DNA from 4 places in the Escherichia fergusonii ATCC 35469 genome. Region 1 is predicted to be linked to each of the others. Evidence: predicted binding sites of a transcription regulator. Region 1 holds the regulator's gene; each other region holds the start of a gene.
What was found. The regulator CRP, encoded in region 1, controls carbon source genes, mostly activating them, when cyclic AMP is high. The targets are predictions, from matches to a motif close to ATGTGANNNNNNTCACAT.
Positions count from the first base shown of each region.

Region 2: the regulator CRP is predicted to act here: its motif matches at 2,075-2,092, upstream of EFER_RS11185 (CidA/LrgA family protein).
Region 3: the regulator CRP is predicted to act here: its motif matches at 2,832-2,849, upstream of rhaS (HTH-type transcriptional activator RhaS).
Region 4: the regulator CRP is predicted to act here: its motif matches at 1,292-1,309, upstream of ydfZ (putative selenium delivery protein YdfZ).

Region 1 is NC_011740.1:3,385,061-3,389,001, forward strand. Features, by position in the region: gene EFER_RS16710 (hydrolase) at 1-148, shown strand, start outside; gene EFER_RS16715 (YheU family protein) at 142-360, shown strand; gene EFER_RS16720 (phosphoribulokinase) at 414-1,283, shown strand; gene EFER_RS16725 (OsmC family protein) at 1,338-1,742, opposite strand; gene crp (cAMP-activated global transcriptional regulator CRP) at 2,047-2,679, shown strand; gene EFER_RS16735 (YccS/YhfK family putative transporter) at 2,730-3,941, shown strand, end outside.
Region 2 is NC_011740.1:2,281,189-2,285,129, forward strand. Features, by position in the region: gene EFER_RS11170 (SDR family oxidoreductase) at 1-646, opposite strand, end outside; gene yohP (small membrane protein YohP) at 787-870, shown strand; gene dusC (tRNA dihydrouridine(16) synthase DusC) at 914-1,852, opposite strand; gene EFER_RS11185 (CidA/LrgA family protein) at 2,141-2,539, shown strand; gene EFER_RS11190 (CidB/LrgB family autolysis modulator) at 2,536-3,231, shown strand; gene cdd (cytidine deaminase) at 3,361-3,941, shown strand, end outside.
Region 3 is NC_011740.1:3,957,879-3,961,819, forward strand. Features, by position in the region: gene rhaT (L-rhamnose/proton symporter RhaT) at 1-950, shown strand, start outside; gene rhaR (HTH-type transcriptional activator RhaR) at 947-1,795, opposite strand; gene rhaS (HTH-type transcriptional activator RhaS) at 1,867-2,703, opposite strand; gene rhaB (rhamnulokinase) at 2,992-3,941, shown strand, end outside.
Region 4 is NC_011740.1:1,565,933-1,569,873, reverse strand. Features, by position in the region: gene ydfG (bifunctional NADP-dependent 3-hydroxy acid dehydrogenase/3-hydroxypropionate dehydrogenase YdfG) at 1-319, shown strand, start outside; gene EFER_RS07760 (GntR family transcriptional regulator) at 406-1,092, shown strand; gene ydfZ (putative selenium delivery protein YdfZ) at 1,396-1,599, shown strand; gene EFER_RS07750 (mannitol dehydrogenase family protein) at 1,688-3,154, opposite strand; gene EFER_RS07745 (TRAP transporter large permease) at 3,239-3,941, opposite strand, start outside.

The sequences.
Region 1 (3,941 bases):
AAATCTCCCCCCGCAGGTGGAGTATCAACTGACTGAACATGGTGGTCATGTTGGCTTTCTTGGCGGTACATTATTTCATCCGCAAATGTGGCTGGAGTCACGCATTCCTGACTGGTTAACAACGTATCTGGAGGCGAAATCATGTTGATTCCGTGGCAAGAACTCTCCCCCGAAACGCTGGAAAATTTAATTGAAAGTTTTGTGTTACGCGAAGGCACCGATTATGGTGAACATGAGCGTACACTTGAACAGAAAGTCGCCGACGTCAAACGCCAGCTACAGTGCGGAGAAGCGGTGCTGGTATGGTCGGAGCTGCACGAAACGGTCAATATCATGCCGCGCAGTCAGTTTCGCGAATAACCTGCAGCCGTCGGCGGACGAGATAATAATGATAGCTAAGTCATGGAGTTACTATGTCTGCCAAACATCCGGTCATTGCGGTAACAGGATCCAGCGGCGCGGGGACCACCACCACCAGTCTCGCATTTCGTAAAATATTCGCGCAGTTAAATCTGCATGCAGCTGAGGTGGAAGGCGACAGTTTTCACCGTTACACGCGCCCGGAAATGGACATGGCGATCCGCAAGGCGCGTGATGCCGGGCGGCATATCAGCTACTTTGGCCCCGAAGCTAACGACTTCGGCCTGCTGGAACAAACCTTCATTGAATACGGTCAGAGCGGCAAAGGAAAATCACGCAAATATCTGCATACGTACGACGAAGCCGTACCATGGAATCAGGTGCCGGGGACATTCACCCCATGGCAACCTTTACCGGAACCCACTGATGTACTGTTTTATGAAGGGCTACACGGCGGCGTGGTCACACCACATCATAACGTTGCGCAGCATGTGGATTTACTGGTCGGCGTAGTGCCTATCGTTAACCTTGAGTGGATTCAAAAACTGATCCGCGACACCAGCGAGCGCGGGCACTCACGAGAAGCGGTGATGGACTCAGTAGTACGTTCAATGGAAGACTATATCAACTACATCACGCCGCAGTTTTCCCGCACCCATCTTAACTTCCAGCGCGTTCCCACTGTCGACACCTCAAACCCGTTCGCAGCAAAGGGCATTCCATCACTGGATGAAAGCTTTGTGGTGATCCATTTTCGTAATCTGGAAGGGATCGATTTCCCCTGGCTGCTGGCGATGTTGCAGGGCTCATTCATTTCCCACATCAATACATTAGTGGTGCCGGGCGGTAAAATGGGTCTGGCAATGGAGTTAATTATGCTGCCACTGGTGCAACGATTGATGGAAGGAAAGAAAATCGAGTAACTCTGCTAATATGCCGGATAAACAATTATCCGGCATCGTACTCCTGACATTAAATCACGCGGCAACCACTTCATACGAGTGAGTAATATTCACCGCTTTTTCCAGCATCAACGCCACTGAACAATATTTCTCGGCAGAGAGATCTACCGCACGCGCAACTGCTGCGTCTTTCAGGTCGCGACCGGTGACGATAAAATGCAGATTAATGTGCGTAAACAGGCGTGGTGCCTCTTCGCGGCGTTCAGAGGTCAATTTTACTTCACAATCGACAACATCCTGACGCCCCTTTTGCAGGATAGAAACCACATCAATGGCGCTACAACCACCCGCCGCCATCAACACCATTTCCATCGGACTTGGCGCTTTATCGCCAGAGTTGCCGTCCATTAAAATCTGGTGACCAGATGCGGATTCGCCCAAAAAAGTTAACCCTTCGACCCACTTCACTCGCGCTTGCATTTTTGCCACTCCACTGCATCAAATTTATTCACAGCGTACGCGTACTGACCAAATCGCGCAACAGAAGGCGACCTGAGTCAAGCTGAAGCGAGACACCAGGAGACACACGGCGAAAGCTATGCTAAAACAGTCAAGATGCTACAGTAATACATTGATGTACTGCATGTGTGTAACGGACTTCACATAACAGATGCAGTACGTATTTGACAGCCTCTTCCCAGATAGCGGGAAGCACATTTCGGCAATCCAGAGACAGCGGCGTTTTCTGGCTCTGGAGAAAGCTTATAACAGAGGATAACCGCGCATGGTGCTTGGCAAACCGCAAACAGACCCGACTCTCGAATGGTTCTTGTCTCATTGCCACATTCATAAGTACCCATCCAAGAGCACGCTTATTCACCAGGGTGAAAAAGCGGAAACGCTGTACTACATCGTTAAAGGCTCTGTGGCAGTGCTGATCAAAGATGAAGAGGGTAAAGAAATGATCCTCTCCTATCTGAATCAGGGTGATTTTATTGGCGAACTGGGCCTGTTTGAAGAGGGCCAGGAACGTAGCGCATGGGTACGTGCGAAAACCGCCTGTGAAGTGGCTGAAATTTCGTACAAAAAATTTCGCCAATTGATTCAGGTAAACCCGGACATTCTGATGCGTCTGTCTGCACAGATGGCGCGTCGTTTGCAAGTCACTTCAGAGAAAGTGGGCAACCTGGCGTTCCTCGACGTGACGGGCCGCATTGCACAGACTCTGCTGAACCTGGCAAAACAACCGGATGCCATGACTCACCCGGACGGTATGCAAATCAAAATTACCCGTCAGGAAATCGGTCAGATTGTCGGCTGTTCTCGTGAAACCGTGGGACGCATTCTGAAGATGCTGGAAGATCAGAACCTGATCTCCGCACACGGTAAAACCATCGTCGTTTACGGCACTCGTTAATCCCGTCGGAGTGGCGCGTTACTGAGTAGCGCGCCATTTTGTTTCCCCCGATGTGGCGCAGACTGATTTATCACCCCGATATCAACTATGCACTACGACAAACGCTAGTGCTATGTTTGCCCGTGGCCGTTGGGTTAATGCTTGGCGAATTACGATTCGGTCTGCTCTTCTCCCTCGTTCCTGCCTGTTGCAATATTGCGGGCCTTGATACGCCTCATAAACGTTTTTTCAAACGCTTAATCATTGGTGCGTCACTGTTTGCCACCTGTAGCTTGCTGACACAGCTGTTACTGGCAAAAGATGTTCCCCTGCCCTTTTTGCTGACCGGATTAACGCTGGTGCTTGGTGTCACTGCTGAGCTGGGGCCATTGCACGCAAAATTGCTTCCCGCATCGCTGCTCGCCGCCATTTTTACCCTCAGTCTGGCGGGATACATGCCAGTCTGGGAACCGTTGCTCATCTATGCGCTGGGCACTCTCTGGTACGGATTGTTTAACTGGTTTTGGTTCTGGATCTGGCGCGAACAACCGCTACGCGAGTCACTAAGTCTGCTGTACCGTGAACTGGCGGATTACTGCGAAGCCAAATACAGCCTGCTTACCCAGCACACCGATCCTGAAAAAGCATTGCCACCACTGCTGGTGCGCCAGCAAAAAGCGGTCGATTTAATTACTCAGTGCTATCAGCAAATGCATATGCTTTCCGCGCAAAATAATACTGACTACAAGCGGATGCTGCGTATTTTCCAGGAGGCGCTGGATTTACAGGAACATATTTCGGTCAGCTTGCATCAGCCGGAAGAGGTGCAAAAGCTGGTCGAGCGTAGCCATGCGGAAGAAGTTATCCGCTGGAATGCGCAAACTGTCGCCACTCGCCTGCGCGTGCTGGCTGATGACATTCTTTACCATCGCCTGCCGACGCGCTTTACGATGGAAAAACAAATTGGCGCACTGGAAAAAATCGCCCGCCAGCATCCGGATAATCCTGTTGGGCAATTCTGCTATTGGCACTTCAGCCGCATCGCTCGTGTACTACGCACCCAAAAACCGCTCTATGCCCGTGATTTACTGGCCGATAAACAGCGGCGAATGCCGTTACTGCCGGCACTGAAAAGTTATCTGTCACTAAAGTCTCCGGCGCTACGCAATGCCGGACGACTCAGTGTGATGTTAAGCGTTGCCAGCCTGATGGGCACCGCACTGCATCTGCCGAAGTCGTACTGGATCCTGATGACGGTATTGCTGGTGACGCAAAATGGCTAT
Region 2 (3,941 bases), 1.1 Mb from region 1:
CATGCGTTGCGCCAAAACGCCGCAGAGGAATCGAAGGCTCCGCGTCGGGCTTCACGTCGCCGTCATCCATGCCGTTCATTGGCGTGGCGATCGCCCCAGGCGCGACTGCGTTCACCAAAATCTTATGCCTGACCAGCTCAAGCGCCATCGCTTTGGTTAGCCCACCGAGTGCATGTTTAGCGGCTGTATAGGCGCTGGCATCCGGCAGCGGCGTATGCTCATGTACCGACGTAATGTTGATGATGCGACCGCCCTGCCCTTGTTTCACCATCTGACGAGCCGCAATTTGCGAGCATAAGAATGCACCATCGACATCAACGGTAAAAATCTTGCGCCACTCATCGAAAGCCATATCAAGAAACGGCGCTTTGGTCATTGCGCCCGCATTATTCACCAGCACATCGATGCGCCCCAGCCGTTGAATAAGTTTCTCCAGCGCCAGTGCCCCCTCTGGCAGTTTACCGAGATCGAGCTGCACGATCTCCGCACGTACGCCGTGACTAACCACCTCACGCGCAGTATCTTTTGCCCCTTCTTCATCGGAGTGCCAGGTAATGCCAATATCAAACCCCTGCTGCGCCAGTAATAACGCGCACTCTTTGCCGATCCCCGAATCGGAGGCGGTAATTATCGCGACCTGTGCCATCGAGTTCTCCACGGAGTCTCTAAAACAATAAGTATAGAAACGGGCTGATTACTTACGTCATATTTAGATAACTCCTGGAATTCGCGGCGCGTCGTTTCCTTTCCTATACTTAACGAAGTTTTAACAAAAAAGGAAAGCCAATGAAAATTTTACTCTGGGCAGTTTTGGTTATATTTATTATCGGGTTACTGGTAGTGACGGGCGTTTTTAAAATGATTTTCTGAAGATTTCCCACAAGGCCGGGTAGTTATCCCGGCCTTGCAACGATTACAGTTTTATCGCCTGAATAGCCTGCGCGATAGCAGGGGAATTATTTAATGCGCGGATTTGCTGAAATAATGTTGTCGCTTCGCTGTATTCTTTACGCAGATAACCTAACCACTGTTTAATTCGTGCCACGTGATATAGCCCGGTATCGCCCTGTTTTTCCAGACGCGTATATTTCTGCAATAATGCAACAACTTGTGCCCACGGCATACGCGGCTCGTTGTATTTCACCACCCGACTTAAGTTGGGAATATTTAATGCCCCGCGCCCAATCATAACGGCATCACAGCCACTTAACGCCATACATTGCTGTGCGCTCTGCCAGTCCCAGATTTCTCCATTCGCGATCACCGGAATCGTCAGTCGCTGACGGATTTCACCAATCGCCTGCCAGTCAATATGCTCGGCGCGATAGCCCTGCTCTTTCGTCCGCCCGTGAACCACAAGCTCCGTGGCCCCCGCTTGCTGCACAGCATCGGCAATTTCAAATTTTTGCTCACCACTGTCCCATCCCAAACGCACTTTTACACTCACTGGCAAATGAGCAGGCACCGCTTCGCGCATCGCTTTCGCGCCCTGGTAGATAAGTTCAGGATCTTTTAATAATGTCGCTCCGCCACCGCTACCATTAACTGTTTTTGAAGGACAGCCGCAGTTAAGATCAACCCCAAATGATCCCAGTTCCACCGCCCTGAGAGCATTCTCCGCCAACCACTGTGGATATTGACCAAGTAATTGGATGCGCACCAGCGTACCGGAAGGTGTCCGACTACTATTTTGCAGCTCCGGGCAGATACGTTGAAAGACTTTAACTGGCAGGAGTTGATCAACCACGCGAACAAATTCGGTGATACAAAGATCGTAATCGTTTACTTCGGTCAGTAATTCACGCACCAGAGAGTCGAGCACGCCTTCCATCGGTGCCAGTAACACACGCATATTTTTACCCACGAAAAAATGAGGCGCTATGGTAACGTCTCCGCTCTACTGTTTAAAGTGCTTCAATATCTGTGCACCAAAGCCTGGAGACGACTCTATGCTTTGTCTATGTGACAGTTATGTTAACGACTGCAGAAACCGTTTTGCCCAGATTTGGCGACGATTATCAGGGGAGATGCCCAGTGCTCCTGGTGAGAGGAACGACTATGCTCAGATTTCTTTATGTGATCGGTAGCACATTTTTGAGTTTAATTGTATGATGAATCCACTTCATCCAGGACGTTTATCATGAGTAAGATACTAAACACTATCTGGCAGTATGTACGTGCTTTCGTACTGATCTATGCCTGCCTGTATGCAGGTATTTTCATTGCATCTCTCCTTCCGGTCACCATTCCAGGCAGCATTATCGGCATGTTGATTCTGTTTGTACTGCTGGCACTGCAAATTCTGCCCGCACAATGGGTTAACCCCGGATGCTATTTACTGATTCGCTATATGGCGCTGCTTTTTGTGCCAATTGGCGTTGGCGTTATGCAGTATTTCGATCTATTGCGCGCGCAGTTTGGCCCGGTAGTGGTTTCCTGCGCAATTAGCACCCTGGTGGTGTTCTTAGTTGTTAGCTGGAGTTCGCAGCTAGTGCATGGCGAACGAAAAGTGGTTGGGCAAAAGGGTTCGAAAGAATGATGGCGTATATCTGGTGGTCATTACCACTGACCTTGATCGTCTTTTTCGCCGCACGCAAACTGGCGGCTCGCTTTAAAATTCCATTATTAAATCCATTGTTAGTGGCAATGGTGGTCATTATTCCTTTTCTGCTACTGACAGGTATTCCGTACGATCACTACTTTAAAGGCAGCGAAATATTAAACGATCTGCTGCAACCTGCTGTTGTGGCATTGGCTTATCCTTTATATGAGCAACTTCACCAGATCCGCGCACGCTGGAAATCGATCATCACGATTTGTTTTATTGGTAGTGTCGTGGCAATGGTCACCGGGACCACGGTTGCCTTGCTGATGGGTGCTACACCTGAAATTGCGGCCTCTGTATTACCGAAATCCGTTACCACGCCTATCGCAATGGCTGTTGGCGGTAGCATCGGAGGCATCCCGGCCGTGAGCGCGGTTTGCGTGATTTTTGTCGGTATTCTTGGCGCAGTATTTGGTCACACGTTACTGAATGCCATGCGTATTCGCACTAAAGCCGCTCGTGGTCTGGCAATGGGTACAGCTTCCCACGCATTAGGAACCGCACGTTGTGCAGAGCTGGATTATCAGGAAGGCGCCTTTAGTTCGCTGGCGCTGGTGATTTGCGGGATTATCACATCGGTGGTTGCACCGTTTATTTTCCCGATCATTCTGGCGGTAGTAGGATAAAATTTGCGATACGTCGCACATTTTTGATACGTGTTTCATATGTTGCACATTTAATGAGATTCAGATCACATATAAAGATAGGGTGGGTTCGTAAACTGTTATCCCATTACACTGTTACGAGGCAACGCCATGCATCCACGTTTTCAAACTGCTTTTGCCCAACTCGCAGATAACTTGCAATCTGCACTGGCCCCAATTCTGGCAGACAAGCATTTTCCTGCTTTACTGACCGGGGAGCAGGTCTCTTCGCTGAAGAGCGCTACGGGGCTGGACGAAGACGCGCTGGCATTCGCACTACTCCCGCTGGCTGCAGCTTGTGCACGTACGCCATTGTCGAATTTTAACGTTGGTGCAATTGCACGTGGCGTAAGTGGTACATGGTATTTCGGTGCCAATATGGAATTTATTGGCGCCACCATGCAGCAAACTGTCCATGCCGAGCAAAGTGCAATTAGCCATGCCTGGTTGAGCGGTGAGAAAGCGCTTGCTGCCATCACCGTTAACTACACCCCTTGTGGTCACTGCCGTCAGTTTATGAATGAACTTAATAGCGGTCTGGATCTGCGTATTCATCTGCCTGGCCGCGAAGCACACGCGTTACGTGACTATCTGCCTGATGCCTTTGGTCCAAAAGATCTGGAAATTAAAACATTGCTGATGGACGAACAGGATCATGGTTTCGCGCTCACTGGTGATGCCCTTTCTCAGGC
Region 3 (3,941 bases), 570 kb from region 1:
TAAAAAAGTGGTCATGGGAAACCATGTGGTCGGTAGGTGGTGTGGTTTCATGGATTATCCTGCCGTGGCTGATCAGCGCCCTGTTACTACCTGATTTCTGGGCGTATTACAGCTCGTTTAGCCTCTCAACCCTGCTGCCTGTCTTTCTGTTCGGCGCAATGTGGGGGATTGGCAATATCAATTACGGCCTGACCATGCGCTATCTCGGCATGTCGATGGGGATTGGTATTGCCATTGGTATCACGTTGATTGTTGGTACGCTGATGACACCAATTATCAACGGCAATTTCGATGTGCTGATTAACACCGAAGGCGGACGCATGACGTTGCTCGGCGTTCTGGTGGCGCTGATTGGCGTAGGGATTGTGACCCGCGCCGGGCAGTTAAAAGAGCGCAAAATGGGCATTAAAGCCGAAGAGTTCAATCTGAAAAAAGGGCTGGTGCTGGCGGTGATGTGCGGCATTTTCTCTGCCGGGATGTCCTTTGCGATGAACGCCGCAAAACCGATGCATGAAGCCGCTGCCGCACTAGGCGTCGATCCACTGTATGTCGCTCTGCCAAGCTATGTTGTCATCATGGGCGGTGGCGCAATTATCAACCTCGGTTTCTGTTTTATTCGTCTGGCGAAAGTGAAAGATTTGTCGCTAAAAGCCGACTTTTCGCTGGCAAAACCGCTCATCATTCAAAACGTATTGCTATCGGCACTTGGCGGTTTGATGTGGTATCTGCAATTCTTTTTCTATGCCTGGGGACACGCGCGCATTCCGGCACAATATGACTATATCAGTTGGATGCTGCATATGAGTTTCTACGTGCTGTGCGGTGGAATTGTGGGTCTGGTATTGAAAGAGTGGAAAGATGCCGGACGTCGCCCGATTAGCGTACTGAGCCTCGGTTGCGTGGTGATTATCATCGCCGCCAATATCGTGGGTATGGGGATGGCGAGCTAAACTTTTTGCGCACTGAGATGACGCCACTGGCTGGGCGTCATCCCGGTTTCGCGAGTAAATACCACTGAAAAGTAGTTACTGTCTTCAAACCCACACTGCATTGCAATCTCACCAATCAGTAACCGACTATGTTGCAAAAGATACTGAGCATGGCAAATCCGTACCTGTCGTAAATACTGGTTAATTGTCATCCCCGTCTGCTGGCGAAATTGTTGTCTGAGTACCCGCTCGCTGCATGATTCTTGCTGACAAAACCTCTCCAGCACAAAAGGACGTTCAAGGCTTGCTGCCAGCACGGTTATCAATTTATCCAGCAACGTTTCATGGGCGCTGATTGGCAGATTGTCGCTGGCATAACGATATCGTTGCAGGGTCATCACCAGTTGCCCAAAAAGCAGTTCCGCCATGTTGTTGGCGTGTGCGTCGCGGTGCGTGCTCTCATGTTCCAGTTGGCTGATAACCTGTCGCGCCTGCCCCATGCCAAGGCTTCCCAGCCGCCAGTGAGGGCAATGTTTCGTACCAGAAAAGCCCGGAATAGCGCTTTGCCAGTCGAGATTTAGTGTTAGCCGCTCCGGGCAGTAGATGATGTTTTGTAAAACCAGGTCGTTGACGGAAGTATAGGAGTGGCGATCATCAGCATGAATATAAAACAAATCACCACGGGTAATGCGGTAAGGCCGACCATTCAGCACATGCAGGCCGTTTCCGCGCCATACCAGCACCAGTTCACAAAATTCATGAGTATGTTCTGCAAAAACATCCTGCGGATAGCGATCAGCCACAGCAACAGCTTGTTCGTCATCAGCAAAAAAGTCTTTTTTCAGCAAAGTTAATTGAGTCGCCACCGTTTCTCCCTGGTCTGGTTCCTTGTGCATTATTCGCAATCAGGTGGCGAAATACGTTGATTCTATTCGCGTTACTGCAGAGAAGCGTCGCGCCCCTGGCGAATCTCACGCGGTGACCAGCCAAACTCTCGGCGAAACAGCGTCGAAAAGTGATTACTGTCAGCAAATCCGCAACTAAAGGCGATGTGGGTTACGCTGTCATCACTGTGACGCAGCAAATGCCGGGCCTTCACCAGACGCAGACGATTAAGATAGCGTTGCGGGGTCAGTCCGGTGTGCTGTTTAAGCTGGCGATGCAACGTGCGTAACGAAAGCGCAAAGCGATCAGCAATTGCTTCCCAACTAACCGCTTCTGCAAAGTGATCTTCAAGCCAGGCAATCAAATGATTAAGGCGTGCATCGGTATTCTCATCACCTTCCAGCAGACTGTTTTTGCGTAGCGCCACCAGCAGCTGCATAAATAAGATTTCGCGATTTGCCACGGTCGATAAATCCTGCCCGGCACTGACTTGTTCCAGCCGGGTAATCAACTGACGCACCTGTTGTAACGTGTGCTGATCAATACGCCAGTGTGAGGGGTAATGCCCATTGCACTCCTGCGGCAATAACTGATGTAGCCCTGCCAGAAAGCGGAATTTATCTGGCGAACGGTATAGCACATTTGTCAGATTTAGATTATCGGTGTGTTCGTACATATGTCTGTCACTATCGCGAATAAAACAGACCATACCGCCACTGATGGTATAGGGCTGTCCGTTCAACACATGAATACCGGTGCCATGTTCAACAATCACAATTTCATGAAAATCATGGTGATGTTCAGGAAAAGCACCTTGCGGTAACCGTGGTTCGATCGCCACTGATACCTCTTGTGCCGGGAAAAAATCAACGCTATGTAATTTCGTCATAATGATTTCCTGATGTGACTATCTCTGCCTGAATGGTAATCAAGCACCGATAACCCCACCTTAAATTTTCGACATAAAAGCGCGTAAATCCGGTCAATTTTTGAAGATATATCAGGAAAATTCGCGAATTGCGGCGAGCGTCACATCCGCTAAAAACGGCAAAATGTGAGAAGTATCACCCTTACCTTTGCCATGTTGCCAATGGCACATTTTCCTGTCAGTAACGAGAAGGTAGCGAATTCAGGCGCTTCTTAGACTGGTCGTAATGAAATTCAGCAGGATCACATTATGACCTTTCGCAATTGTGTCGCCGTCGATCTCGGCGCATCCAGTGGGCGCGTGATGCTGGCGCGTTACGAGCGTGAATGCCGCAGCCTGACGCTGCGCGAAATCCATCGTTTTAACAATGGCCTGCATAGCCAGAACGGTTATGTCACCTGGGATGTGGATAGCCTGGAAAGTGCCATTCGCCTTGGATTAAACAAGGTGTGCGAGGAAGGGATTCGTATCGATAGCATTGGGATTGATACCTGGGGCGTGGACTTTGTGCTGCTCGACCAACAGGGTCAGCGTGTGGGCCTGCCCGTTGCTTATCGCGATAGCCGCACCCATGGTCTGATGGCGCTGGCACAAAAGCAACTCGGTAAAAGCGATATTTATCAGCGTAGCGGCATCCAGTTTTTGCCCTTCAATACGCTCTATCAGCTGCGTGCGCTGACGGAGCAACAACCTGAACTTATTCCACACATTGCTCACGCTCTGCTGATGCCGGATTACTTTAGTTATCGGCTGACCGGCAAGATGAACTGGGAGTATACCAACGCCACCACCACGCAACTGGTCAATATCAACAGCGACGACTGGGACGAAACGCTACTGGCGTGGAGCGGGGCCAACAAAGCCTGGTTTGGTCGCCCGACGCATCCGGGTAATGTCATTGGTCACTGGATTTGCCCGCAAGGTAATGAGATTCCTGTCGTCGCCGTTGCCAGCCATGACACCGCCAGCGCGGTTATCGCCTCGCCGTTAAATGGTTCACGCGCCGCTTATCTCTCTTCTGGCACCTGGTCATTGATGGGCTTCGAAAGCCAGACGCCATTTACCAATGACACGGCGCTGGCAGCCAACATCACCAATGAAGGTGGGGCGGAAGGTCGCTATCGGGTGCTGAAAAATATCATGGGCTTATGGCTGCTTCAGCGGGTGCTTCAGGAGCGGCAAATCAACGATCTTCCGGC
Region 4 (3,941 bases), 1.8 Mb from region 1:
TGGCAACGTCTATGGCGCCACAAAAGCGTTTGTCCGTCAGTTCAGTCTGAATTTACGTACAGATTTACATGGTACAGCGGTACGTGTAACAGATATTGAACCCGGTTTAGTCGGCGGCACTGAATTTTCTAACGTCCGCTTTAAAGGCGACGATGATAAAGCCGGTAAAACTTACGAAAATACCGTTGCGCTGACGCCAGAAGATATAACTGAAGCGGTCTGGTGGGTTTCAACTCTACCCGCGCATGTCAATGTGAATACCCTTGAAATTATGCCCGTTACCCAAACTTATGCGGGTCTAAACATTCATCGCCAGTAATTTTATACCCGGCTTAATCGCCGGGTTATAGCTTAAGGCAAAAAAGTGGTAAACTTGTAAGGTTTACTCACTGAAAAGCCAGAACAATGACCGTCGAAACACAACTCAATCCCACACAACCTGTTAATCAACAGATTTATCGTATTCTTCGTCGCGACATTGTGCATTGCCTGATTCCGCCAGGTACTCCGCTGTCAGAAAAAGAGGTTTCTGTACGTTTTAATGTTTCGCGCCAACCAGTGCGAGAAGCATTTATTAAACTGGCTGAAAACGGCCTTATTCAGATACGTCCGCAACGTGGAAGTTACGTAACTAAAATTTCACTTTCACAGGTACTAAACGGCTGTTTTGTACGGCAGGCCATTGAATGTGCTGTTGCGCGCCGCGCCGCTTCGATGATTACCGAAGGCCAGTGTTATCAACTGGAACAAAACCTGCAGCTACAACGTATTGCCATTGAGCGTAAACAACTAAACGACTTTTTCGATTTGGATGATGATTTTCATCAGAAGCTGGCAACCATTGCCAATTGTCAGTTAGCCTGGGATACCGTAGAGAATATTAAAGCCACCATAGACCGGGTGCGTTATATGAGTCTCGATCACGTATCTCCCCCTGATATGCTGTTGCGCCAGCATCTGGATATTTTTACAGCTCTGCAAAACCGCGATGGTGATGCAGTCGAAAAAGCAATGACGATCCACTTGCAAGAAATTGGCGAATCCGTTCGTTTAATTCGCCAGGAGAACAGTGACTGGTTTAGTGAAGATTAATATCCTCCTGAATACATGCCGGATACAGGTGATTATCCGGCATGTTACAAAATTTTATAATTGCTTTACCTCCGACAATAATCATTATTCTTTTTAGCGCTATTCCCCCTTGAAAATGTCAACTGATGCCATCAGATAATCCTTACCGCGATTATGGTAATAAATACCCTTCTTTCCATGCATATATTCATCAAAAAAGATGTGAATTTGATCAAAAACAAAAAAATTAAATGTAAAGAAGCGTATTTATATGGCGCCCGTTACGTGGGCTTCGACTGTAATTCAGAAAGGAGAAAAACACCTATGACGACCTACGATCGTAACCGTAACGCAATTACCATCGGCAGCCGCGTAATGGTTAGCGGAACTGGCCATACTGGTAAAATCTTGTCCATTGACACTGAAGGTCTGACCGCTGAAGAAATCCGCCGTGGCAAAACCGCAGTAGTTGAGGGATGCGAAGAAAAACTGTCCCCTATGGATCTGATCCGCCTTGGCATGAACTAATGGCGTGATTTCAGTTTCTTATCCGGCCTACAAACTCTTTTATTTCAATCAATTTTCACGAGTTTGCAGGCCTGATATGTCGTTCAAATTACTTTAGTTTTGCCGCGTATTTTGCCACCGCGACCTTTGCACCTTCTGCCAGAAGCAATTGATATGCCGCGCTAACTTTAGCAGTGAAAGCTGTTACTTTTGGTAATTCCGCACCAAAGATCGCTTCTATCGCAAACAAGGCCTTAACGCGTTCTTCACCTTCTTTACTGCCAGCCACCGCTTTCTGCAGCAACGGTAATAGCGGATCACTCACTTCAATCGCATTTCCCTGCTCGTCCACACCGCCGACATAGCGCATCCATGCTGCAACACCTAACGCCAGTAAATCAAATTCACTATTATGGGCAAGATGCCAGCGTACTGAATCCAGCATTCTCTGCGGCAGCTTCTGGCTGCCATCCATGGCAATCTGCCATGTCCGATGGCGTAATGCCGGATTGCTGTAACGCGCAATTAAGGAATCCGCGTACTTACCTAAATCAACACCCTGTACTTTTAACGTCGGCGCTTGCTCATGGAGCATAAGTGAATGTGCCGCCAGGCGGTAATTCTCATCAGCCATACATTCGTTAATATGCTGATAACCTGCCAGATACCCAAGATACGCCAGGAAAGAGTGGCTACCGTTAAGCATACGCAGTTTCATTTCTTCATAAGGAAGAACATTGGATACCAGTTCTGCCCCTGCTTTTTCCCATCCAGGACGCCCGGCAACAAAATTATCTTCGATCACCCACTGGCGGAAAGGTTCGCAGGCAACAGCAGCCGGATCACTGACCCCCGTTAACTGCGTTATTTTGTCCAGACTCTCGTGAGTAACTGCCGGAACAATACGGTCAACCATGGTCGATGGGAAAGTGACATGTTGCTCAATCCATCTGGCAAGCTCACTGTTCAATGCTCTGGCATAAGTGAGGATAACATTGCGCATCACATGACCATTTTCTGGCATATTGTCACAGGACATCACCGTAAAAGCAGACAGCCCTGCAGATTTACGGCGTGCCAGTGCTTCGACCACAATGCCTGGCGCCGTTTTCGGTTGTGTCGGGTTATGCAGATCAGCCACGATCATCGGGTGATCCAGCATTAATTCCCCTGTTGCCGGGGAATGACAATAACCTTTCTCGGTAATGGTCAGTGACACAATCGCTACTTGTGGTTCACACATCACGGCCAGCACACTTTCCAGGCCATCTACCTGTGCATGAAGTGCGTTTTTAACAACGCCAACAACCCGTGCAGTCCAGTTGTCAGCAGACATTTCAGCCACGGTATACAGGTTATCCTGTTGTTTAAGATCTGCTATCTGCTGCTCACCACCGATCAGGTTGACTTCATGAAATCCCCAGTCACTACCGTGTTCACTCGCCAGAATATCGGTATATACGGCCTGATGCGCCCGGTGAAAAGCGCCAAATCCTAAATGAACAATCCGTGGAACAAGTTTTGAGCGGTCATAATCGGGAAGTGTAGCCCTGGCGTTTAATAGTCTGTTTTCCATAAGAAGACCTGTTAATTCCAATCATAGTGTGAATAAAAAAGCGCTACTTATCCGCAAGGAATAGCGTAGCGGTGAGTTCTGGCCTTACATCAATAGCGAAGGTAAAAACAACGCGATCTGCGGAAATATCACCAACAGAATAATGAAAGATAAAAATGCGATTAAATAAGGGAGCGACGCGCGAACAAACGCGACAGAGCTGCAGTTTAAAATGCCACAGACGGTGTACATACATATGCCAACCGGTGGAGTATTGGCACCCAGCAGAGTCAGTACCACAAAAATCATGCCGAAATGGATAGGATCAAATCCAGCCTCAATGGCAATAGGGAGCAAAATGGGCGTTAATAGCAGAATAATCACACTGCCATCAAATAACATCCCTGCAACCGCTATTAGCGTAAGGAGTAAAAACAGGATGCCATATTTATTCTCTGTGAAAGCAAGGATCGTTTCTGCAAGTTGTTGCGGGATCTGGTCCAGAATGGTGATATGGCCGAGAATGGCTGCCGACATAATTAACAGCATTACAACGCCGACATCATTAATGGTTTCTTTCAGGACTTCCCACAACACTGCGTTATCCAGTGCCTTATAGATGTAGCGACCAATAATAAACGAGTACAAGACAATAAACGCGCCAGCTTCTGTAGTAGTGAAAATCCCCAGGCGAATTACGACAATCAATACCACCGGAAACATCAGTGCCCAAAAACTCTCTTTAAAACTACGCCACACTTCCTGGCGACCAGGCAACGAAGCCGTCTCTGGCTTGATATTCATTTTT